3 regions of the Staphylococcus sp. HMSC068C09 genome follow, and region 1 is predicted to be linked to each of the others. Evidence: predicted binding sites of a transcription regulator. Region 1 holds the regulator's gene; each other region holds the start of a gene.
What was found. Region 1 encodes Rex, which represses fermentation and respiration genes when NADH is low (regulators of the CRP and FNR family bind a similar motif). Its sites were predicted from a motif close to TTGTGAAATATTTCACAA; they were not measured.

Region 1 (8,570 bases):
TGAAACAACTTTAAAAGGTTATGCTTTAATTTTTATTAGTATACTTCTCTTTTTCGCCATTGTTATTATATTAATATCGATAAACACATTAAGAGAAATGCGTTATAAGCAAAGTTTGGAAGAAATTGAAACGTATTATGAATACACACTACAAATAGAATCGATTAATAATGAAATGCGTAAGTTTAGACATGATTACGTCAATATTCTTACTACAATGTCAGAATACATAAGAGAAAATGATATGGATGGTTTAAAGACATATTTTAATGACAATATTGTTCCTATGAAAGATAACCTTCAAATGAACTCAATCAAAATTAATGGTACGGATAATTTAAAAGTGCGTGCTATTAAAGGATTAGTAACAACTAAAATTTTACAAGCTCAAGAAAAAAATATACCTATTAGTATTGAAGTGCCAGAGTTAATTGATCATATTGAGATGAATACAGTTGATTTAAGCCGTATCATTGGGATTATCATTGATAACGCTATTGAGGCTTCAGAAGAATTAGAAGATGCCTTAATTAGAATTGCATTCATCAATGTCGAAACGTCAGTCATGTTTATTGTTATGAATAAATGTAAAGAAGATATGCCGAAAATCCATGAATTATTTCAAGATTCCTTTTCAACTAAAGGAGATAACAGAGGACTTGGTCTAACGACTTTAAAAGACATTACTGATACTACTGAAAACGTGTTACTTGATACTACTATAGAAAATGGCTACTTCGTTCAAAAAGTAGAAATTATAAATAATATGCCATAAGGATGTGAAAAAATGAAAATATTCATTTGTGAAGACGATGTGAAACAACGTGAAAATATGGTTTCAATTATTAATAACTATATAATGATTGAAGAAAAACCGATGGAAATAGCGTTAGCGACAGATGATCCTTATGAAATTATTGAACAGTCAAAAGAAATGAATGATGTTGGATGTTATTTTTTAGATATACAATTAGAAGCTGATATTAACGGTATTAAACTTGGAAGTGAAATTCGAAAGTATGATCCTATTGGGAATATCATCTTTGTTACAAGTCATAGTGAACTCACTTACCTAACATTTGTCTATAAGGTATCTGCAATGGATTTTATTTTTAAAGATGATCCTAATCAACTTAAAACGCGAATAATAGATTGTATTGAAACTGCTCATACACGTTTAAAATTACTTTCAAAAGAAAGTAATGTTGAGACAATTGAATTAAAGCGTGGTAGCAATTCAATATATGTACAATATGATGATGTCATGTTCTTTGAATCGTCTACAAAATCCCATCGTTTAATTGCGCATCTTGATAACCGTCAGATTGAATTCTACGGAAATCTTAAAGAATTAGCACAACTCGATGATCGTTTTTTCAGATGTCACAATAGTTTTGTTGTAAATCGCCATAATATCGATTCAGTCGATTCTAAAGAACGAATTGTAACTTTCAGAAATGGTGAGCATTGCTATGCCTCTGTACGTAATGTTAAAAAGATATAATATTAAAACCCCTTCATTTTAATATCTGAAGGGGTTTCTTAATCTCTTTTTTAAAGTTCTTCAATAATTTCTTCTAAACTTGGAATACTTTCGATAGCGCCATACTTAGTAGTTACTTTTGCAGCTACTAAATTACTAAATTTTAAAATTTCTTCCCCTTTTCCTTTAAATAGAGAAGTAATGTCTGTTAATTCTGTATTTAAAATTCTATTAATGACTGCACCAATAAACGCGTCTCCAGCACCAGTAGTGTCAACAGCTTCAACTTTATACCCTTGATGATGAATAATTGTCCCATCGTTTAAATAAGCTGTTGCTCCTTTGTCTCCTTGTGTATAGATAACTACTTCAACATTTCCTTTAAATAAAGATTGAATCGCTTTATGTTCATCACTTATTCCAGTAACAAATTCAATTTCTTCATCTGAAATTTTAATGATATTTGCTTTGGGAAGAAATGATTGAATAGTTACTTTACACGCTTCTGCGCTATCCCATAGTGGTAATCTAACATTTGGATCAAATACTATCATCCCATGAGCCGCTTCAAATTTTTCAATCATAGCAAGATGTGCATTTTTCATATCACATTCAATTAAATCAACAGAACAAAAATGTAGAACATCTTGATTAGAAACATTGATTTCATCTAAATTCGAAGCATGATAAAGCATGTCAGCTGATGGTTTACGATAAAAAGAAAAATCTCGTTCTCCATTTTCTTTTAAACTAACGAAAGCGAGTGCAGTATTAGCTGTATTTGTTCGTTTAATATATGTTGTACCAACGCCTATTTTTTCTAACGTCTCTACAATAATATCTCCAAAAGCGTCATTACCTAGTTGTGTAACCATTTCTGTACTACTACCTAATTTTTTAGCCACACTTGCCACATTAGCAGGTGCCCCGCCAACTTGTCGACTAAATTGCGTTACATCTTTAAGTTCAATATTTGTTCTATTTGGAATAAAATCGATTAATGCTTCACCAATAGCGTATAACTTTCTCATTTATTTATCTCTCCCTAAGTCATATTTAGTAAATTTCAAATAAACTTGACCTGTTTCTGTAGATGTGCGAATTGCTGTAGCATTTTCATCAGGAAAAATTCTTGACGTCAAGACACGCTCTCCATCATTACAAAAAATTTCAATACTTGAAGTATCCACAAAAATGTGTAATTGCTTTAATGGCGAATCTAAATATGTAGATCTTGTCACACCTTCAACATTACTAGGTAATGCACCACTTTCTGATCGATCTAATGTAATCTTTTGCTCCCTAGTATTATAAGAAATTAATGTTGAATTTAACTTAGATGCTCTTAATTCAAAATATATTTCTGTTGCTTCATTTTCTAAAATATCAATAATAAGCTCATATTGCGTACCTTCATAAGGATGAAGTGTTGTATTATATTTGTTAGCATAACCTAATGCTGTTTCTTTATTTTGACGTAACGTCTCTAACGCTTTCAAAGGACGTTGGCGTAACCGTCCTTCTTCGATTGTTAACTCTCTAGGTATCGTTAAACAATGTGCCCAACCTTCTTCATCTGTAGGATATTGAGTATCTGGTAATCCCATCCACCCAATTAAAATACGCTTACCATATTCATCTATAAATGTTTGTGGCGCATAAAAATCAAAACCATTATCAAGTTCCATAAATGTATCATGTTTGAATTCTAATGTATCGAAATTTAAATGACCGATTAGATATCCAGATTGATAAATATTTCTATATTTTTCATCTTTTGCATCAATACCTTGAGGACTAAAAATAATTACATCTTGTCCATTTAAACTAAAATAGTCTGGACATTCCCACATATAGCCAAAATCTTCTAGTTCGGTTGTAATTTCTCCAATATATTCCCATTGATCAATCTGTCGATGTATCATTTTGTACAAAAGTAAACGTCCTAATTCTTGTTGGGTTTGGACACCTAATATTGCATAATATTCTTCATGATGTTTAAATACTTTTGGATCTCTAAAATGACTTGTATATCCTTCAGGTTGATGAGCAATCACAGGCTTATTTAATTTTTCGATTGAACCATCTTGTTTTACTTTTGCAATCATTTGACTCGCATATCTTTTCCATTCTTCATCTCGATGATTACCTGTATACATATAATATAAGTTTCCTTCAAATTCAAAAGCACTTCCACTGTATACCCCATGACTATCATAAATCGTATCAGGTTTTAATATGGGACCATTTGGTTCAAATGTCACTAAATCTTTACTAGTATAATTAAACCAATATTTCAGTCCATGCACGGCACCCAATGGAAACCACTGGTGAGATACATAGTATGTTCCGTTATAAAACATTAATCCATTAGGATCGTTTAATAAACCTGTTTCAGGTTGAATATGAAAGTGTTGACGATAGCTTGATTGTTCTATTCGATGCTTTAACGCTTCTAATTCATCTTTGTTCACATCTTCAATACGACGATAGCGTTGTTCTCTTGACCACTCAGTCATATTAGGCCTCCTAAATCATTAGTATTAATTTTATCATTTAATATCGTAACGGTAATTAGTCTTAAGACTTTACAATCCATGATTTAAAAAGCGGGAAATTGTATTTACAATACTCCCGCAAACTTTGCAATATCTGATATATTTTTTAATAGACTAATCATCTAAATTAATATCAACATAATATTAATTTTATCATATCGTGATTATCTTCAAATACTGTTTTACTAATGAAACTTCAACATTTTAAATATATATCAATACCTTTTATGTAATTTATTTAATTCTCCATAAAAATATGCCTTTTCACCATGCACAAGTTGATCTAAACCTTTCTTATCTTCTTCAACAGTCGTAGCAAGGGACATAAAAATTGATAATGTCTTTCCAATAATAAAAGTTATAATAATCGAGTAAAGTACTACTACTATAACTGCAATACATTGTATCCATATAGTATGTAAATGACCAGTATAGATTAATCCATCTAATATATCTTTATTAACTTTATGTGATTGAAATACACCAGTCAATATTGCACCAATCACACCTCCAACACCATGAATACCAAAGGCATCAAGTGTATCATTATATCTTAATTTTTCTTTTATAGAATTGACCACAAAATAACATGCTATACCACCAATCATAGAGATAATGTATGCACTTAAGTAGTTTACAAATCCAGCTGCTGGTGTAATGGTTACGAGTCCTGACAGTACACCTGATAATAAACCAAGTAAGCTTAACTTTTTATTAGAAAAGTATTCAAGAATCAACCAACTAAATGCTCCTCCACTCGCAGCAATGATAGTATTTACAAACGATATCACTGCTATATCATTTAAAGTAAACGCACTTCCTGTATTAAAACCGTACCATCCTATCCAAACAAAAATACCACCTATAAGTGTAATAAGTAAATTATTCGGCTGTAGTTTCTCTACTTTTTTTCCGTGACCTATCATTATTGCTAATACTAATCCTGATACTCCCGATGTAATATGTACTACGGTACCTCCAGCATAATCTAAAGCATCAAGTTGTTGAATCCAACCACCGCCCCATACCCAATGAGCTACAGGACTGTAAATCATAATTACCCATATAAATATAAAAATAGTAAAAGGAATAAATCTCATTCGCTCAGCAATTGAACCTGATAAAATGGAAACCGCAATAGTACAAAACATCATCTGAAATAACATAAATAAGGCAAACGGAATATGTGGACTAAATTGAACATTCGTATTAAATCCTACATGTTGCAAACCAATAAAATCAAAATTACCTATCCAATCATTTCCATGACCAAAACTCAAAGAAAATCCAATGACCACCCATGTAAACGTAACAATAATTATAGCAGCCATACTTTGCATCACAGTATTTAAAACATTTTTAGATTGAACTAAGCCTCCATAAAATAAACTCAATCCTGGTGTCATTAACCAAACTAATAAAATACATAGAAATAAAAAAATTGTGTCATCCATCTTCATTTTTACCACTTCCTTAAAAACATCATATTAATAGTTTTTAAGAATAGCAAAAATACGTAAGATTAAATGACACAATTTGTCATATTACATTACATTTATAAAGAAAAACTTAAGCTTTTTGAACTGTGATTGTCCATGAAGCATCATCAAGTTGTTCATAGTTTGTTACAGGATACCCTTGTTCAGCTGCCCAGTTTGGAATGGCTTCAGTTGCTTGAGTGCAATCAAAGTCTATTTTTAATTCGTCACCATTTTTTAATGTTTCCATTAAATTAATATATTTATAAAAAAGCTATAATGCAAATGCATTTTAGCTTTAAAAAATAATTTAATATTAATTTGAAGAGTTTTTCATAAAGAATAATAGTGATTGTAATTCGATACCTAAATCGATATGATGAACTTGAACATCATTTGGCACATCAATTCTAGCAGGAGTAAAGTTTAAGATACCTTTTACGTCAGCCTTAATAAGTCGATCTGAAACAGATTGTGCCACACTTCCTGGTGTAGTAAGAATCACTACATTAATATTTTGTTTTTGAAGTTCAGATGAAATATCATCAATATGCTTTACTGTCACTTTTCCAACTTTTGTACCAACAATATCTTTATCAATATCAAATGCAGCTGTAATTGTCATTTCATCATGTATTGAAAAATTGTAAGTAAGTAATGCACGTCCTAAATTCCCTACGCCAACAATAGCAATATGAATATTATTACTATCGCTAATCTCCGTTTTAAAGAATTCTAAAAGACTCTCAACGTTATAGCCATATCCTTTCTTACCTAACTCACCAAAATAAGAAAAATCTCTTCTTATCGTAGCTGATTCAATATCTAAAGCCTCACTAATTGTTTTAGAACTCACACGATCAATACCTTTGATTTTCAATGAATTAACAAATCGATAATATAAAGGTAAACGTTTTAATGTAGCGCGAGGTATTTTTGATTGATTTTGAGGCATATGCAATGTCCCCCTTTTGTTTGAACTTTTTAATCTATATATTCAAACTAACTAGAGTGCAATTAGTTATTTTAGCGAAATATATATAATGCCTATTATGGATATACTGCAATATTATACCGTAACCTATTTCAAAAATAAATATCTTAGTTTCCTAAGCATACCTTATATTGTAAAATGATATAATAATGTCAAATTTAAAGTTAAATAAATGTGATTGTTACATAGATAGAAAGGTGAAACTTGAATGATACTTTTACAATTAAATGATATTTCAAAATCGTTTGATGGTGAAGATATATTTAATCATGTTAATTTTGAAGTTAAAACTGGAGAACGTATTGGCGTAGTAGGAAGAAATGGCGCTGGAAAATCAACGTTAATGAAGATTATTGCAGGTGTTGAAGATTATGATAGTGGCCATATTTCAAAAATCAAGAATTTACGCATTGGTTATTTAACTCAACAAATGACACTTGATTCTTCTCTGACTGTAATTGAAGAAATGTCAAAACCATTTGAACATATTAAGCATATGGAAACGCTTATTAATGATGAAACTGATTGGTTAGCCGCTCACGTTGATAGTTATGATTCAGAAGATTATAAACAACATATGGAGCGTTATGAATCATTATCTAATCAATTTGAACAACTTGAAGGTTATCAATATGAAAGTAAAATTAAAACAGTATTGCATGGTTTAAACTTTACTGAAGAAGAATTTGATAAACCCATTAATGATTTTAGTGGCGGACAAAAAACACGTTTATCTTTAGCACAGATGCTTTTAAGTGAACCCGATTTATTACTATTAGATGAACCTACAAACCATCTTGACTTGGAAACAACTAAGTGGTTAGAAGATTATTTAAAATATTTTAAAGGTGCCATCATTATTATTAGTCATGACAGATACTTCTTAGATAAAATTGTAACTCAAATATATGACGTTGCTTTAGGAGATGTGAAGCGTTATGTAGGTAATTATGAGCAATTTATTACTCAACGTGATAAATACTATGAATTAAGAATGCAAGAATATGAAAAACAACAAGAAGAAATTAAACGCCTTGAAACTTTCGTGGAAAAAAATATTACTCGAGCTTCAACAAGCGGTATGGCTAAAAGTCGTCGAAAAACATTAGAAAAAATGGAACGTATCGATAAGCCAATGATGGATGCTAAAAGTGCTAATATCCAGTTTGGATTTGATAGAAATACTGGCAATGATGTGATGCATATCCGTAATCTAGAAGTAGGTTATCAATCCCCTATCACTGCTCCTATTAATATTGAAGTTACAAAAGGAGACCATATTGCTATTATTGGACCTAATGGAGTTGGAAAGACTACACTTATCAAAACAATTGCAAATCGTCAAAAAGCATTAGGTGGAGAAATTACTTATGGTGCTAATTTAAACATAGGATATTACGATCAAAAACAAGCAGAATTCAAATCTAATAAAACAATATTAGATTATGTTTGGGATCAATATCCTATGATGAATGAAAAAGATGTCCGCGCTATTTTAGGACGATTTTTATTCGTTCAAGATGACGTCAAAAAAGTTATTAATGATTTATCAGGGGGCGAAAAAGCACGTTTGCAATTAGCTTTACTTATGTTACAACGTGATAACGTTTTGATACTCGATGAACCTACTAACCATCTTGATATAGATTCTAAAGAAATGTTAGAACAAGCGTTAAAAGATTTTGAAGGTACAATTTTATTTGTTTCCCATGATCGATATTTTATTAATCAACTAGCAAATAAAGTATTTGATTTAAATAAAGATGGTGGTCAACTATATTTAGGTGACTATCAATATTTTATTGAGAAAACAGAAGAAGCTTCTGCGTTAAAGGAATTTGAAGCGGAACACAATAAAGATGAAACGCTTGATTTAGAAGACACTGATTCGTCAACAACTAATACGTATGCTTCTCAAAAACAATATAAGAGAGAATTACGAAAAATTGAGCGTCAAATTGAGCAATGTGAAGAACAAATCGAAAAATATGAAGAACAAATTACTCAAATTGATCAACAATTGACTCAGCCTGATATTTTTAATGATCCTATTAAGG
Region 2 (8,570 bases), on a different contig from region 1:
CAACGTATTAATGATGTGGATATGAATAAAGAGTCAGATGTGGCAGTTGTATTGATTGCACATGGTAGCTTTTCTTATACTAAAGCACATGATGAACTAAAAGAATTGAGTACTAAGTTAAAGCAAGACAAACCTATATATTGCCGTACGTTATATGGAGATATTACGTTTAAAAATGATTTAGATCAACTTTCAAGACAATATCATCATCTTATTGTGGTTCCAATGTTTTTATATGATGGACGTTTAGTTAATAAAGTAAAAGGTCTTATATCAGAGATGGATATTGCTAATGAATTGCACATGACTCCGTCTATTAATTTCGACCCTATTTTAAAATCGATTATTCGAGAGCGATTAAAAGAATTAACAGTATAGTAACTACATACATCTTTCATTATATGAGTGCTAAATCCTCACTCATGTAATGGAAGATGTTTTTTATTAGGGAAATCCCCGATTTTACATTTAAGTGTGAAAATAATCACAAATTCAAAAGAATATGGTATAAAATAGCCTTGTAAAGAATAGTGAGTGCAAAACTATTTGAATTTAATAATAATTAAATGTAATAAAAGGGGCATTGATATGGCTAAACAAAAACTCGTAATGATTGGTAATGGTATGGCTGGTTTAAGAACAATTGAAGAAATTTTAGAACGTTCAGATTCTCAATTTGACATTACAATTATTGGTAAAGAACCTTATCCTAATTATAATCGAATCATGTTATCCAACATTTTACAAAAGAAAATGACAGTTGAAGAAACGATTATGAATGATTATGACTGGTATAAAGAACATCATATTGAACTAATTGTAGATGATCCAGTTGAAAAAGTAGATAGACAATCCAAAACTGTCACTACATCTAAAGGTATCACTGTAGCTTATGATATCTGTATCTTTGCGACGGGTTCAAAGGCATTTGTTTTACCTATACCTGGATCAGAATTACCAAGTGTCATCGGTTGGCGCACAATTGAAGATACTGAGCGTATGATTGAAATTGCTAAAACAAAAAAACGTGCCATTGTTATTGGTGGAGGTCTTCTTGGATTAGAATGTGCAAGAGGATTAATGGATCAAGGTATGGATGTAACAGTTCTTCACTTAGCAGAATGGCTGATGGAAATGCAATTAGACCGTAAAGCTGGAGATATGTTAAAAGCTGATTTAGAACGTCAAGGCATGCATATTGAACTACAAGCAAATTCTAAAGAAATTATAGGAACAGATGATGTAGAAGCTATTAAGCTAGCTGATGGTAGAGTAATAGAAACGGATTTAGTCGTTATGGCTGTTGGTATACGTCCATTTACCGAAGTAGCTCGTGAAGCGGGATTAGAAGTGAATCGAGGTATCGTTGTTAATGATTACTTGCAAACATCTGATGAACATATCTATGCCGTGGGTGAATGCGCGGAACACAACGGTAAAGTATATGGTTTAGTTGCACCTCTTTATGAACAAGGTAAAGTGCTTGCTGATTATTTAACAGGTAAAGAGACTGAAGGATATAAAGGTTCTACAACATTTACGTCTTTAAAAGTATCAGGTTGTGATTTATATAGTGCAGGACAAATCGTTGAAGATGAAACTGTACACGGTATCGAAATCTTTAACAGTGTAGATAATATTTACAAAAAAGTCTATCTAAGTGATGGTCGAGTGGTAGGTGCCGTTTTATATGGTGATACAGATGATGGTTCAAGATTTTATAGTATGATGAAAAAACATGAATCACTAGAGGACTATACACTAGTGTCACTGCTTCATAAAGGCGGAGAAGAAAGTGGAACTTCAATAGCAGACATGCCTGATGATGAAACAATTTGTGGTTGTAATGGTGTAGATAAAGGTACGATTGTCAACGCAATTACAACAAAAGGGTTGACTACTGTAGATGAGGTTACAAAAACAACCAAAGCAGGAAATTCTTGTGGTAAGTGTAAAGGACAAATTGGAGAAATACTAAAATGTACATTAGGTGATGAATTTGTAGCTGCTAAACCAACTGGTATTTGTGCATGTACTGATTTGACACGTGATGAAATTGTTACTCAAATTAGAGCTAAAGGTTTAAAAACATCAAAAGAAGTTCGTCACGTACTTGATTTTAAAGATAAAAATGGTTGTCCAAAATGTCGCCCAGCTATCAACTATTATCTAAATATGGTATATCCTCATGAACACCAAGATGAAAAAGCATCAAGATTTGCGAACGAACGTTATCATGCAAATATTCAAAATGATGGTACTTTCTCAGTGATTCCACAAATGCGTGGTGGTGTCACAGATGCTGACCAATTAATTCGTTTAGGTGAAGTAGCGAAAAAATATAACGTGCCTCTTGTTAAAGTAACAGGGTCTCAGCGTGTAGGGTTATATGGTCTTAAAAAAGATGAGTTACCAAAAGTTTGGAAAGATTTAGGTATGCGCTCTGCCTCTGCATATGGTAAGAAAACGCGTTCTGTGAAAAGTTGTGTTGGTAAAGAATTCTGTCGATTTGGTACACAATATACGACACGTTTAGGTATTCGATTAGAAAAAACATTTGAATACATAGACACACCTCATAAATTTAAAATGGGTGTTTCTGGTTGTCCAAGAAGCTGTGTAGAATCAGGTGTTAAAGACTTTGGTGTCATTTCAGTAGAAAATGGCTATCAAATTTATATTGGCGGTAACGGTGGTACAGAGGTCACTGTAGGTCAATTACTTACTACTGTTGAAACAGAAGATCAAGTGGTACAACTTTGTGGTGCGCTTATGCAGTATTACAGAGAGACTGGAATATATGCTGAACGAACAGCACCATGGCTTAAACGACTAGGATTTGATCATGTTAAGGAAGTGCTTTTAGATGAACAACGTCAAAAAGAACTTTTTGATAGAATTATGGATGCAAAACAAGCACTTGAAGAAGAACCTTGGGAAGCTATTGTTGAAAATAAAGAAGCACAAAAAATATTTGAAGTCGAGAAAGTGTGAGGATGAGTGTAATGGAAAAAGTTAAAGTAACAACTATGGATGAATTAACACCATTAATTGGTAAAAAGGTTATCGTTAAAGATAAACAAATCGGTATATTTTTAACAGAAAATGGAGAAGTGCATGCTATTAATAATGTGTGTCCACATAAAGAAGGACCGTTATCTGAAGGTACTGTAAGTGGAGAATATGTTTATTGTCCACTCCACGATCAAAAAATTGATTTGAATACGGGTGAAGTGCAAGAACCTGATACAGGTTGTGTTGAAACATATCAAGTTGAAATTCAAGATGGAGACGTATTTATATGTCTCTAGTCACTAAAAGTGAATTTGGAAAAGTATATTTAATTGGAGCTGGTCCTGGCAATCCTAATTTGCTAACTAAACAAGCAGAACGATTAATTCGTCAAGCAGATGTTATTTTATATGATCGTCTTGTCAATCCATTGATATTACAATATGCAAAGCCAACTACTGAAATCATAGATGTTGGAAAAAAACCTTATACTAAACATATTCAACAAGAAGGTATCAATTTAAAAATAGTAGCAGCAGCGAAAAAGTATAAAATTGTTGTACGTTTAAAAGGTGGAGACCCAGCAGTGTTTGGCCGAGTAACTGAAGAAATAGACATTTTAAAAGAACATCAGATTGCTTATGATATTGTACCTGGGGTAACTTCTGCGAGTGCAGCGGTAGCTTCATTAGACTTAGGTTTAACGATGCGCTCAGTAGCACCAAGTGTTACATTTTCCACAGGTCATTTTAAAGATGATATTGATCAAGACATGGATATACGTAATTTAGCTAATGGTGGTACTTTGGCAATTTATATGGGAATTAAACGATTAAATGATATTATTAATCAAATTAGAAGATATACTAAAGAAGATTATGATATTGCTATCATTTTTAATGCTACGTGTTATAACGAAACCATAGTGGTTGGTAAACTAAGCACTATTGAACATCAATTATCTAAGCTTAATATGAAACATGATCCAGGAATTTGTATATTAGGCCATATCATTAACTATATGGATGACGAAAAGATTATACACTCAAAACAAACAATAGATGAAACATTGTACGTTATTAAAGGGAATAAAGACTTAGCCCTTTCAAAAGCAGAAGACTTATCTCAACAGTATTTAAAATGCTTAATTCAATATGATGAAACTTATCATTCTTCACAAAAGTATTTATATGAATCGATCATAACGCAGCACCAAAATATTAAATATATTGAAGTGTAGTTCTTTACGCTTCGAATGTCATAAGTGAGATAACACGATATTTAAAACGTGTGTTATCTCACTTTTTTTAGGGATTCTTTTATATGAAATAGGTAATTCCCTAATATAAAAACCATGTGAAAAAATGTACAATTTAAATGAAATTTCTTTAAATAACATTGGACATAAGTAACGTATTACCTTTGCAGGTAGGAGGATTTATATAAATGGGAAAATTCGGATTAAACTTTTTCAAACCAACTGAAACGTTTAATGGAAATTGGTCAGTTTTAGAAAGTAAAAGTAGAGAATGGGAAAAAATGTATCGTGAAAGATGGAGTCACGATAAAGTAGTAAGAACCACACATGGCGTAAACTGTACAGGATCATGTTCGTGGAAAGTTTTCGTTAAAAATGGTGTGATTACGTGGGAGAATCAACAAATTGACTATCCAAGTTGTGGTCCAGATATGCCTGAATTTGAACCTCGTGGATGTCCACGTGGCGCGTCATTTTCATGGTATGAATACAGCCCACTTCGTGTAAAATACCCTTACATTAGAGGTAAACTATTAGATTTATGGACAGAAGCACTTGAAGACAATAATGGAAATCGTATCGCCGCATGGGCATCTATCGTTGAAGATGAAAAGAAAGCTAAATTATATAAAGAAGCACGTGGTAAAGGTGGACATGTACGTGCAAGTTGGAAAGATGTAACAGATATTATCGCAGCACAAATTCTTTATACCATTAAAAAAGATGGTCCGGATAGAATCGCTGGTTTTACACCTATTCCAGCAATGTCGATGATTAGTTATGCATCTGGTGCGCGTTTTATTAATTTATTAGGCGGGGAAATGTTAAGTTTTTATGATTGGTATGCTGATTTACCACCTGCATCTCCTCAAATTTGGGGTGAACAAACTGATGTACCTGAATCAAGTGATTGGTACAATGCTTCTTACATCATTATGTGGGGCTCTAACGTTCCACTTACTCGTACGCCTGATGCCCATTTTATGACTGAAGTACGTTATAAAGGTGCAAAAGTGGTTTCTGTAGCACCAGATTATGCAGAAAATGTTAAATTTGCTGATAATTGGTTAGCACCTAATCCAGGAACAGATGCCGCAGTTGCTCAAGCTATGACGCATGTCATCTTACAAGAATTTTATGAAGATAAACCAAGTGATATGTTTGTTAATTATGCAAAGCAATATACAGATATGCCATTTGTATTGATGCTGGATGAAGATGAGAATGGTTATAAGGCAGGACGATTTTTACGTGCAAGCGATTTAGGTATAAAAAGTGAAAATGGTGAGTGGAAACCAGTTATTCACGATGCGATTAGCCACAAACTTGTGGTTCCAAACGGTACAATGGGTCAACGTTGGGAAGAAGGCAAACAATGGAATTTAAAACTTGAAACAGAAGATGGAAGTAAAATTGATCCAGCTTTATCTGTTGCAGAAGAAGAATATGAGTTACAAACCATTCAATTCCCTTACTTTGATAGTCAAGGAGACGGTATTTTCGAACGACCTATCCCAACTAAAAAAGTTAAATTAGCAGATGGTAAAGAAGTACGTATTGCTACAGTATATGATTTAATGGCTAGTCAATATGGTATTAAACGATTTGGTCATGAGTTAGAAGCTAAATCTTATGAAGATAGTGAATCTAAATATACACCTGCATGGCAAGAAAACGTCACAGGTATTAAACAAGAATTAGTGACACAAGTCGCAAGAGAATTTGCACAAAATGCTATTGATACTAAAGGACGTTCGATGATTATTATGGGTGCGGGGATTAACCACTGGTTCAACTCTGACACCATTTACCGTGCTGTATTGAATTTAGTTCTATTATGTGGATGCCAAGGTGTTAATGGTGGAGGTTGGGCTCACTATGTTGGGCAAGAAAAATGTCGTCCAATTGAAGGATGGAATACTGTAGCTTTCGCTAAAGATTGGCAAGGTCCACCACGTTTACAAAATGGTACAAGTTGGTTCTATTTTGCAACTGATCAATGGAAATATGAAGAATCTAATGTAGATAAATTGAAATCACCACTTGCTAACAACATTAAACATCAGCATCCAGCAGATTATAATGTGACAGCAGCACGTTTAGGTTGGTTACCTTCATATCCACAATTTAATAAAAACAGTTTGTTATTTGGTGAAGAAGCAAAAGATGCGGGCGATGATTCAAATGAAGCTATTTTAAAACGTGCGATTGAATCAGTGAAAAATAAAGAAACAGAATTTGCTATTGAAGACCCAGATTTAAGAAAAAATCATCCTAAAACATTATTTGTTTGGAGATCTAACTTAATTTCAAGTTCAGCTAAAGGTCAAGAGTACTTTATGAAACATTTACTTGGTACACGTTCAGGATTAATGGCTGAACCGAATGAAGATGATAAACCAGAGGAAATTAAATGGAGAGAAGATACAGTAGGTAAATTAGATTTACTTGTATCATTAGATTTTAGAATGACTGCAACGCCTTTATATTCTGATATTGTGCTGCCAGCAGCAACTTGGTATGAAAAACATGACTTATCTTCAACCGACATGCATCCATTTATTCATCCATTTAATCCAGCAATTGATCCATTATGGGAGTCACGTTCTGACTGGGACATTTACAAAACATTGAGTAAAGCAATTTCAGAAATGGCTAAAGATTATTTACCAGGTACATTTAAAGATGTGGTAACTACACCACTTGCACATGACTCTAAACAAGAACTAGGTTCTGAATACGGTATCGTTAAAGATTGGTCTAAAGGTGAAGTAGAAGGTATTCCAGGTAAAACTATGCCTAACTTCTCTATTGTAGAACGTGACTATACTAAAATTTATGATAAATACGTTACATTAGGACCTTTACTTGAGAAAGGTAAAGTAGGGGCACACGGCGTTAGTTTTAGCGTTAAAGAAGAATACGAAGAGCTAAAAAGTATGATTGGTACGTGGAATGATGACGATGAACATTCTGTTAGAAACGATAGACCACGTATTGATACTGCACGTAAAGTAGCTGATGCAATTTTAAATATCTCTTCGGCAACGAATGGTAAATTATCTCAAAAATCATATGAAGATTTAGAAAATCAAACTGGAATGGAATTGAAGGATATTTCAAAAGAACGTGCATCTGAAAAAATTTCGTTCTTAAATATTACAGCTCAACCAAGAGAAGTTATCCCAACAGCAGTATTCCCAGGCTCTAATAAAAATAATCGTCGTTATTCTCCATTTACAACAAATATTGAAAGACTTGTACCTTTTAGAACGCTCACTGGAAGACAAAGTTACTATATCGATCACGAAGTATTCCAGCAATTTGGTGAAAGCTTACCAGTATATAAACCAACACTTCCACCAATGGTATTTGGCGCAAGAGATAAAAAGATAAAAGGTGGACAAGATGCACTTGTTCTACGTTATTTAACACCTCATGGAAAATGGAATATTCATTCAACATATCAAGATAATGAACGTATGTTGACTCTATTCAGAGGAGGTCCAGTGGTTTGGCTATCTAATGAAGATGCTGAGCAACATGGTATCAATGATAATGATTGGCTTGAAGTTTATAACAGAAATGGTGTTGTAACTGCAAGAGCGGTAACGTCACACCGCATGCCGAAAGGTACAATGTTTATGTATCACGCTCAAGATAAGCACATTGAAACACCAGGTTCTGAGATTACTGATACTCGTGGGGGATCACATAATGCACCTACAAGAATTCACCTAAAACCTACGCAATTAGTTGGAGGATATGCACAAATTAGTTATCACTTCAATTACTATGGACCAATTGGAAACCAACGTGATGTGTACGTCGCAGTTAGAAAAATGAAGGAGGTAAATTGGCTTGAAGATTAAAGCGCAAGTTGCAATGGTATTGAATTTAGATAAATGTATTGGGTGTCATACATGTAGTGTGACATGTAAAAATACTTGGACAAATAGACCGGGTGCAGAATACATGTGGTTTAATAATGTAGAAACCAAACCAGGTGTAGGTTATCCAAAACGTTGGGAAGATCAAGAGCACTATAAAGGTGGTTGGGTATTAAATAAAAAAGGTAAACTTGAGCTTAAATCAGGTAGTAAGTGGTCTAAAATTGCCTTAGGTAAAATCTTCTATAATCCAGATATGCCGTTAATCAAAGATTATTATGAACCATGGACTTATAATTATGAACATTTAACCACAGCTAAAGAAGGTAAACATTCACCAGTGGCAAAAGCACATTCATTGATTTCAGGAGATAGACTAAATCTTGAATGGGGACCAAACTGGGAAGATG
Region 3 (8,570 bases), on a different contig from region 1:
AGTTAGTGATTATGATTATTGAAGATGGTACATATGAAATGGCAAATCAATTAGCTAAGGAGAATAATCCTTACGCTTATGTGATTCGTGCATTACGAGAAACATTAAAAGCTTGTTTAGACATTCCAAAAGAGGTGACACATCATGCTTAATCAATTTCTTTGGATTATTTACCCATATTTATGTGTGGCAATTTTTATCGTTGGTCATATTGCTCGATATAAATATGATCAGTTTTCATGGACTGCAAAATCGAGTGAGTTTTTAGAAAAAAAACAACTTAAATGGGGCAGTCTGTTATTTCACTTAGGAATTATTCCAGTATTTTTTGGTCATGTGGTGGGGTTAGCTATTCCAGCAAAATGGATAGATGGACTTGGCATAAGCGAAAGTACATATCACTTTGGAGCTGTTTATATTGGTAGTATTTTTGGTATAATGACTCTAATTGGAATGTTACTTTTAACAGCAAGACGTTTAACGATTAGTAATGTGAGAAAGTTAAGTTCAGCTTCTGATATTTTCGTAAATTTCTTATTAATATTGATTATATTTATGGGATGTTTCTCAACTTTAGTTACTAATGCAATGGTAACTGACTTTGATTACCGTCAAACGATTTCTATATGGTTTAGACACTTATTTACATTCTCACCCAATGCAGCACTAATGACAGGCGTTCCATTATCATTTAAAATTCATATCTTATTAGGATTTACAATATTAGCTTGTTGGCCATTTACACGTCTTGTACATGTATGGAGTATTCCATTAGCATATACAAATAGACGTTATATTGTATATAGAAAACATAAAGCACCTCGTGCACATTAAATATAAAAGGAGTACGATATATGATTCCGGAACCTTTGTTTGAACCGGTACATTTTCAGCAGGAACTTGACACACTTAGAAAAAAAGTAAACTGTGATTTTGCTGCTGTTGCACTATATGAAAACCACGAACCTTCTGGACCTATTAAATGGCAATATGTTTCAGGTAATTTAAACAGTCGTTATAAATTGATTGTTTTGAGAAAAGGCAGAGGCTTAGCTGGGACAGTCATGAAAACAGGAAAGCGAATGGTTATAGAAAATGTTTCCAAAACAATAACACCAGAAGAAAAAATTAAGTACCCTATTTTGATGAGTGAAAACTTAAACGCGCTCGTTGCTATACCATTATGGCATGAACAGCATGTTGCAGGCGTGTTATTATTAGGACAAAGAGGTAGTAAAACATTGCCTAAAGTGATTAATCAATTAAATATTAAAGGCCGTTTGTGGGAATTTAATGAAGAAATCTAGGTGATATATGTGTTAGAGTTATATAATCTGCAAATGGAAGACTTACTAAAAAAATATTATGAAACTACAAATGAAAAAATTGTTTTTGTAAACAAAGAAGGAAAAATCATTGCAATGAATGACGCCGCTGAAGAAATTATTTCAAAAGATAATAATTATAGTGCGATGACAAATGCGATTTGTGATCGTTGTGAAGGGTATTCAAATGAATTTGAACTTCAAAGTTGCAAAAATTGTTATTTAGACACATCTAAACCAAACGATATCAATTTTCAAGTGTTTATGAAAACAGTAGATCATAAAGTTCGACCATTTACAGCTTCTTATCAAGCGATTGATGAAGATAATGAGATATATGCATTTACACTTCAAGATATTTCGCCGCAAATTGAAAGACAAGAAAAAATGTATCAACGTCAGATGATGAGAAAAACAATTTCCGCGCAAGAAAATGAAAGAAAACGTATTTCTAGAGAACTACACGATAGTGTTGTACAAGAAATGCTAAATATTGATGTTGAACTCAGATTGCTGAAATATCAAAAAGAATCCTCAGAACTTGTCCAACAATCGCAACGTATTGAGGGATTAATGTCTAAATTGATTGATGATATAAGACATTTATCAGTTGAATTAAGACCCTCATCTCTAGATGATTTAGGCTTGGAAGCGGCTTTTAAATCATATTTTAAACAATTTGAAAATAATTATGGTATGCAAATTGTATATCAATCTAACATTAAAGATAAAAGATATGATAGTGAAGTAGAAACGGTTGTTTACCGTGTGGTACAGGAAGCGGTATTTAATGCATTAAAATATGCAGGCGTAAGTTCGGTAGATGTCTTTGTCCAGGAGGTTGGACGTTTATTAATAGCTGAAGTGATTGATCATGGTCAAGGTTTTGATCCGAATTCTCAACCACAAGGTACAGGACTAGGATTGTATGGTATGAATGAAAGAGCAGAGCTTGTAAACGGAAAAGTGAATGTAGAAACACATTTAGGAAAAGGAACTATTATCACTTTAGAAGTACCACTCTAGAGAATGTAAAGGGACTGACTTATAATTGAAAATAGTAATTGCAGATGATCATGCAGTAGTAAGAACAGGTTTTTCTATGATATTAAACTTTCAAGAAGATATGGAAGTTGTAGCTACGGCTGCTGATGGAGTAGAAGCATATCAGAAAGTGATGGAATACAAACCGGATGTATTAATTATGGATTTAAGTATGCCACCTGGTGAGTCTGGCTTAATTGCTACTAGCAAAATTTCTGAAAGTTTTCCTGAAACAAAAATATTAATTTTAACAATGTATGATGATGAAGAATATCTATTTCATGTTTTAAGAAATGGTGCTAAAGGATATATTTTAAAAAATTCACCAGATGAACAACTGATTTTAGCAGTACGAACAGTGTATAAAGGTGAAACGTATATTGATATGAAACTAACGACGTCATTAGTAAATGAATTTGTAAATGTTTCTAATCAAGATGAAAAAGCAACCAATGATCCTTTCAAAATACTTTCTAAAAGAGAATTAGAAATATTACCATTAATTGCAAAGGGATATGGAAATAAAGAAATTGCTGAAAAATTGTTTGTATCCGTTAAAACAGTTGAGGCACATAAAACGCATATTATGACTAAATTAAATTTAAAATCTAAACCAGAGCTTGTAGAATATGCGCTTAAAAAGAAACTTTTAGACTTTTAAATATATTGAATAACTTAAATAATGACACTTATATTATATTTCACCAACACATGATATTCATGTGTTGGTTTTTCTTTGTCTTATTATTTAAATATAGGGGGATTATTAGAGAGTATAAGGGAAACTCCTTATGTTCATATTTTCACAAAGTGATTAAAATTTAACTGTAATCAGTAATTAATCACACAAATTGGCTATATTGATATGTGATTTAATTATCGATAATAGAAAATAAAACATTGATGAAGGTGAAAAAATGAATAAAACTAAGGGTGGTTTTCAACTTACGTTACAAACTTTAAGTCTTGTAGTTGGATTCATGGCTTGGAGTATTATTTCTCCATTGATGCCATACATTTCACAAGATATTAAAATTAATCCAGGACAGTTATCAATTATTTTAGCGATACCAGTTATCCTAGGATCGATTCTTCGTGTACCATTTGGTTATTTAACAAATATTATTGGCGCTAAATGGGTATTCTTTTGTAGTTTTATTATATTATTATTTCCTATTTTCTTCTTAGGACAAGCCCAATCGCCTAGTATGTTAATGGCGTCTGGATTTTTTTTAGGAGTAGGAGGAGCCATTTTCTCTGTAGGTGTCACTTCAGTTCCTAAATATTTTTCAAAAGACAAAGTAGGATTAGCAAATGGTATTTATGGAATGGGGAACATTGGTACAGCAATTTCATCATTCTTAGCACCTCCTATTGCAGGTATTGTAGGATGGCAAACAACAGTAAGAAGTTATCTTATTATTATCGCTATTTTTGCAATATTAATGTTTTTCCTTGGAGATGCTAAAGAACCTAAAGTTAAAGTGCCTTTAGGCGCTCAAGTTAAAGATTTATCTTCAAACTACAAACTATATTATTTGAGTTTATGGTACTTTATTACATTTGGTGCTTTTGTAGCATTTGGTTTATTCTTACCTAACTATTTAGTTAATAATTTCGGAATAGATAAAGTAGATGCAGGTATTCGATCAGGAGTATTTATCGCATTGGCAACATTCTTACGACCTGTGGGTGGGATTTTAGGAGATAAATTCAACGCGGTTAAAGTCTTGATGATAGATTTTGTTGTGATGATTATCGGTGCAGTTATTTTAGGTATTTCAAGTCATATTGCCTTATTTACTATAGGTTGTTTAACAATTAGTATTTGTGCTGGATTAGGAAATGGACTTATCTTTAAACTTGTGCCATCTTACTTTGCTAAAGAATCTGGTACTGCAAATGGAATTGTTTCTATGATGGGAGGATTAGGTGGTTTCTTCCCACCACTTGTTATCACGTATGTTACTTCATTGACAGGTTCAAGTCATTTAGCATTTATTTTACTAGCTGTATTTGGAATACTTGCTTTTATTACAATGGGTCATCTTTACAAAAAAGAATACGCAAAATAAATAAACAACGTAGTGCACTAGCACTACGTTTGTTTATTAGCTTATGCTAAGTATCTATGTTTTCAATAATCTAATGTAAAATGAAATATGAATACAACGTACTTTGTTTGATGAGAGGTTGAAATAATAACACAAGCTGAAACTACCCTCTAAGAGAGTAAGGCAATAATACGAAGAATTATAAATAAGCCAGTAAATGAATGTCTCATCACTCATTTACTGGCTATTTTTCTGAAAGTTATATCTCAACTTCTTTTATTTATTCTACTGTAATTGTAGTACCTTCGTCTTCTTCAGTGACATTCTTAGGTAAAATCACCACTAAAACACCATCTTCATAACTTGCTTTGATTTGATTTTTATTAATATCTTCGAATTCAAAGCGTCTTACCAATTCTCCGCTTGAGCGTTCACTTAATTGAACACTACCTGTTTGCTCAGATACTTGTTTAATTACTTTAATCGTTAAAGTAGCATGTTCATATTTAAGATGAATGTCTTGTTTCTTTACGCCAGGTAATTCGGCTTCTAGAACATATTGATTTTTTTGACTGTAAACATTTGTTGGGAAGCTTTTAGTTGAAAATTGGTTAAATACTTGTTCACCTAGATCACGAAATACATCTCTTGGATTATTTTTAAAAATAGCTTGATCAAAAAATTCTCTATTATTCATATATGAAATCTCCTTTTCAGAGTAATATGTCATAAAATATATTGAAATTTTACAATATCATTATATAAATAGAGATACTACACGTAAAGTAAAAGCAATTTGAAAGTTTGAAGAATTAAAAAGTGAAAGATGTGGAATAAAGAAACATGACAAAAGACGTCGATATTATGTATTAGTTAGAAAATAAAAGAAAGAAGGAACAATAATTACTTAGCTTTTGTCATGTGTATTAACTATTCAGCATTAGAGCCGAAGTTCTCTGAAATAATATGTCTTAAGCTACTAGCAAGGCCATCCGCTTCATCGTCAGAAATATCAAAATCATTAAACACTTGATTAGAAATTTGCTCTAATACTGGTTTAATGTCTCTACCATTTTGAGTTAATGAAATTTGTAAATTACGTTCATCTTCTTTTTCTCGCATGCGTTGTACGTAACCTTTTTTCTCTAATTTTTTTAAGAGAGGCGTTAAAGTTCCAGAATCTAAGAAGACACGTTGACCAAGGGACTTAATATTTATTTTTTCGTCGTTTTCAATAGCCATAAGAACCATAAAACTTGTGTATGTTAAATCATACTCTTTTAGATAGTGAGTATATTTTTTAATTACCTCTTTTGAAGTAACATAAAGTAAAAAACATAACTGTTTACTTAAATAACTGTCCTTTACATACATATTCTTTCCCCCTCAACTTATTTAAAGATAGTATGAACAATACCTATTGTCAAGACTATATCCAGAGTATTATATAAGTTTTTTAATAAATTTAAAAACAAATTAAACTAAATCTACATATAAATTTAGAATGTTGATTTATTTCAAATTCTAAATTAAATTATTAGTATATTTTGTTACAAAAAAGAGGTATCACTTTAAAAAAGTTACTATTTCATTCATAATTATTTAAATGATAAAAGAAGCTATTTTATTGAGTAAGAGGATGAAGGAGTGCTCTGATGAGTAAGAAGCAAAAGATTATTAGAATTATTATTATATTAGCTATTTCTCTTGTAGTAGCTATTGCGTTCTTCTTTGGAACGAAAGCGTATCAAGGGCATAAAAATGTGCAACTTGTAGACAATTATATAGAACAAAAACATTTGAAAGATAAAATTAAATCAGAAAAAACATTATATAGTGCTAAAAGAGGCGTTTATTATAAACAAGTAGTGTTTAAAGACGAACCTAATTTAACATATATCATTCAGCCAATTGGTACACGTAAAGGTATTTTAGTTGAAGGATTTGATACGGAAACCAAGAAAAGTATTAAAAGTGCAAAACATAACTATTTCAACCAAAATTATAAGCCATGATATATAATTAATATGTAGAACTAGAGATATTAATGGTGATTACTACTCAAAAAAACAATGTCTATGGAAAAATAGATATTGTTTTTTTAAATGAAATTTTTGTTAAATGGTAAAGGTAAACGAGTTAGTTAAAAAAGGTTTTAGAGTAATGTCATTCATTTATCAACCGCTCTTACATTGAGAAGGTTAAAGATAGTGATTGAATTCCAACATCTATATTCTAAAAATATTCTCATTTTTCTGTTTTTAATTAATTATTTTTGCCAAATTAAATATGTATATTATTTAATAGTTTTTAATTTGTTATATCCGAATTTTGAATAATTTGATATAATTAAGCGATGTCAGAAGAAGGGGGTTTCAACGTGACTCTGTTCAAGAGAAAAGTTAGCCTACCTATGCAAGTATTAATTGCATTAGTGCTAGGTGTAGTAATTGGTTTATTATTATTTGGACAAACAGGTGTTGCAAATTATATTAAACCTTTCGGTGACGTTTTCTTAAATTTAATCAAAATGATTATCATCCCAATTGTATTCTGTTCACTTGCTTTATCTATTTCGAATTTAGGGGATTCGAAAAAAATAGGAAGCTATGGATGGAAATCAATTCTTTATTTCGAAATTATTACAACCATCGCCATCGGTTTAGGTTTAATTATTGGTAATATTTTTAAACCAGGAATTGGATTAGATCCTGATAAGTTACCTAAAGGCGATATTACTAAATATCAATCAACTGCGTCTGCCGCAGAACAATCTACATACGGTAACCACTTTATTGATACAATCGTAAATATTATACCAACTAATATTTTTGAAGCTTTAACTAAGGGTGAGTTATTGCCAATTATTTTCTTCGCAGTATTCTTTGGTTTGGGATTAGCTGCGATTGGAGAAAAAGCTGAACCAGTTAAAGGTTTCTTAAACGGTACATTAGAAGCCGTATTTTGGATGATTAATAAAATCTTAAAATTAGCACCAATTGGTGTATTTGCATTTATTTGTACAACTGTTATGACATTCGGTGCTTCAGCTTTAATTCCATTAGCTAAACTTGTTTTAGTAGTTGTGTTTGCGATGATTTTCTTCATTATTGTTGTTTTGGGTATTGTAGCAAGAATTTGTGGAATTAGTATTTTCTCAATCATTAAAATACTTAAAGATGAATTATTACTTGCATTCTCTACTTCAAGTTCTGAAGCAGTGTTACCAGTAATGATGAATAAAATGGAGAAATTTGGTTCACCAAAAGAAGTGACTTCTTTTGTTATACCAATTGGATATTCGTTTAATTTAGACGGATCAGCCTTATATCAATCTATCGCCGCTTTATTTGTTGCTCAAATGTATGGTATTCACTTATCATTATCTGAACAAATCATTTTAATGGTGACATTAATGGTTGCATCTAAAGGTATGGCAGGTGTGCCAGGAGTATCTATCGTAGTGTTATTAACAACATTGGGGGCAATGGGCTTACCAGCTCAAGGTCTTGCGTTAATTATCGGTGTAGATCGTTTGTTAGACATGGTTCGTACATGTGTGAACGTTATTGGTAATGCATTATCTACAGTAGTTATCTCTAAATGGGAACATGTTTATGATAAAGAAAAAGGTAAGAAATATCTAGAATCAATTTAAAAAAAGAAATCTGACATTTTTAGCGTCGCTTGGATAAGCGATGCTTTTTTATTCAAAAAGAAAAAGCGAGATAACTGATTTTAAATGAATGTTATCTCGCTCTTTATACTGCCTAATATATCAAAAGCTACATGCCTTTCATATCATGCATTTCATGAATTTTCATCATGAGACCATGTGGCACTTCATCATGATTTACTTTTGATACTCTAGAAAATGAATCAGAACCTTTTTCTTTTACTAAAAAGACAAAATCGCCTTTTTTTACTTTTACATTAGTGTTAGAAGGTAATTTAACATTTTTTTCTACTTTTTCAGTTTGTTCATTTATCATTTTATCAATAGTGTGACTATCTTTCATATAGCCATAGTAGGATTCTTTTTGCTGACCATTTAGCATTACAATGACTAAAATAATGCTAACAATTAACATAATTGCAATTAAAAAAATTCCTAACCCTAAACCTTTTTTGTTCTTCATTAAGACTC

Region 2: the regulator Rex is predicted to act here: its motif matches at 4,367-4,384, upstream of HMPREF2930_RS10555 (nitrate reductase subunit alpha).
Region 3: the regulator Rex is predicted to act here: its motif matches at 3,161-3,178, upstream of HMPREF2930_RS10590 (nitrate/nitrite transporter).

Annotation. Positions count from the first base shown of each region.
Region 1 is NZ_KV813733.1:79,666-88,235, forward strand. Features, by position in the region: gene agrC (quorum-sensing sensor histidine kinase AgrC) at 1-775, shown strand, start outside; gene agrA (quorum-sensing response regulator AgrA) at 788-1,504, shown strand; gene HMPREF2930_RS01280 (carbohydrate kinase family protein) at 1,555-2,514, opposite strand; gene HMPREF2930_RS01285 (sucrose-6-phosphate hydrolase) at 2,515-4,002, opposite strand; gene HMPREF2930_RS01290 (ammonium transporter) at 4,257-5,501, opposite strand; partial or broken gene HMPREF2930_RS01295 (sulfurtransferase TusA family protein) at 5,611-5,769, opposite strand; gene HMPREF2930_RS01300 (redox-sensing transcriptional repressor Rex) at 5,836-6,474, opposite strand; gene HMPREF2930_RS01305 (ABC-F family ATP-binding cassette domain-containing protein) at 6,722-8,570, shown strand, end outside.
Region 2 is NZ_KV813778.1:221,036-229,605, forward strand. Features, by position in the region: gene HMPREF2930_RS10535 (sirohydrochlorin chelatase) at 1-378, shown strand, start outside; gene nirB (nitrite reductase large subunit NirB) at 589-2,994, shown strand; gene nirD (nitrite reductase small subunit NirD) at 2,997-3,311, shown strand; gene cobA (uroporphyrinogen-III C-methyltransferase) at 3,302-4,252, shown strand; gene HMPREF2930_RS10555 (nitrate reductase subunit alpha) at 4,459-8,142, shown strand; gene narH (nitrate reductase subunit beta) at 8,132-8,570, shown strand, end outside.
Region 3 is NZ_KV813778.1:231,143-239,712, forward strand. Features, by position in the region: gene narJ (nitrate reductase molybdenum cofactor assembly chaperone) at 1-152, shown strand, start outside; gene narI (respiratory nitrate reductase subunit gamma) at 145-834, shown strand; gene nreA (nitrate respiration regulation accessory nitrate sensor NreA) at 855-1,307, shown strand; gene nreB (nitrate respiration regulation sensor histidine kinase NreB) at 1,341-2,351, shown strand; gene nreC (nitrate respiration regulation response regulator NreC) at 2,377-3,030, shown strand; gene HMPREF2930_RS10590 (nitrate/nitrite transporter) at 3,287-4,444, shown strand; gene HMPREF2930_RS10595 (Hsp20 family protein) at 4,704-5,120, opposite strand; gene HMPREF2930_RS10600 (MarR family winged helix-turn-helix transcriptional regulator) at 5,354-5,797, opposite strand; gene HMPREF2930_RS10605 (DUF3139 domain-containing protein) at 6,079-6,438, shown strand; gene HMPREF2930_RS10610 (cation:dicarboxylate symporter family transporter) at 6,804-8,081, shown strand; gene HMPREF2930_RS10615 (DUF4889 domain-containing protein) at 8,209-8,562, opposite strand.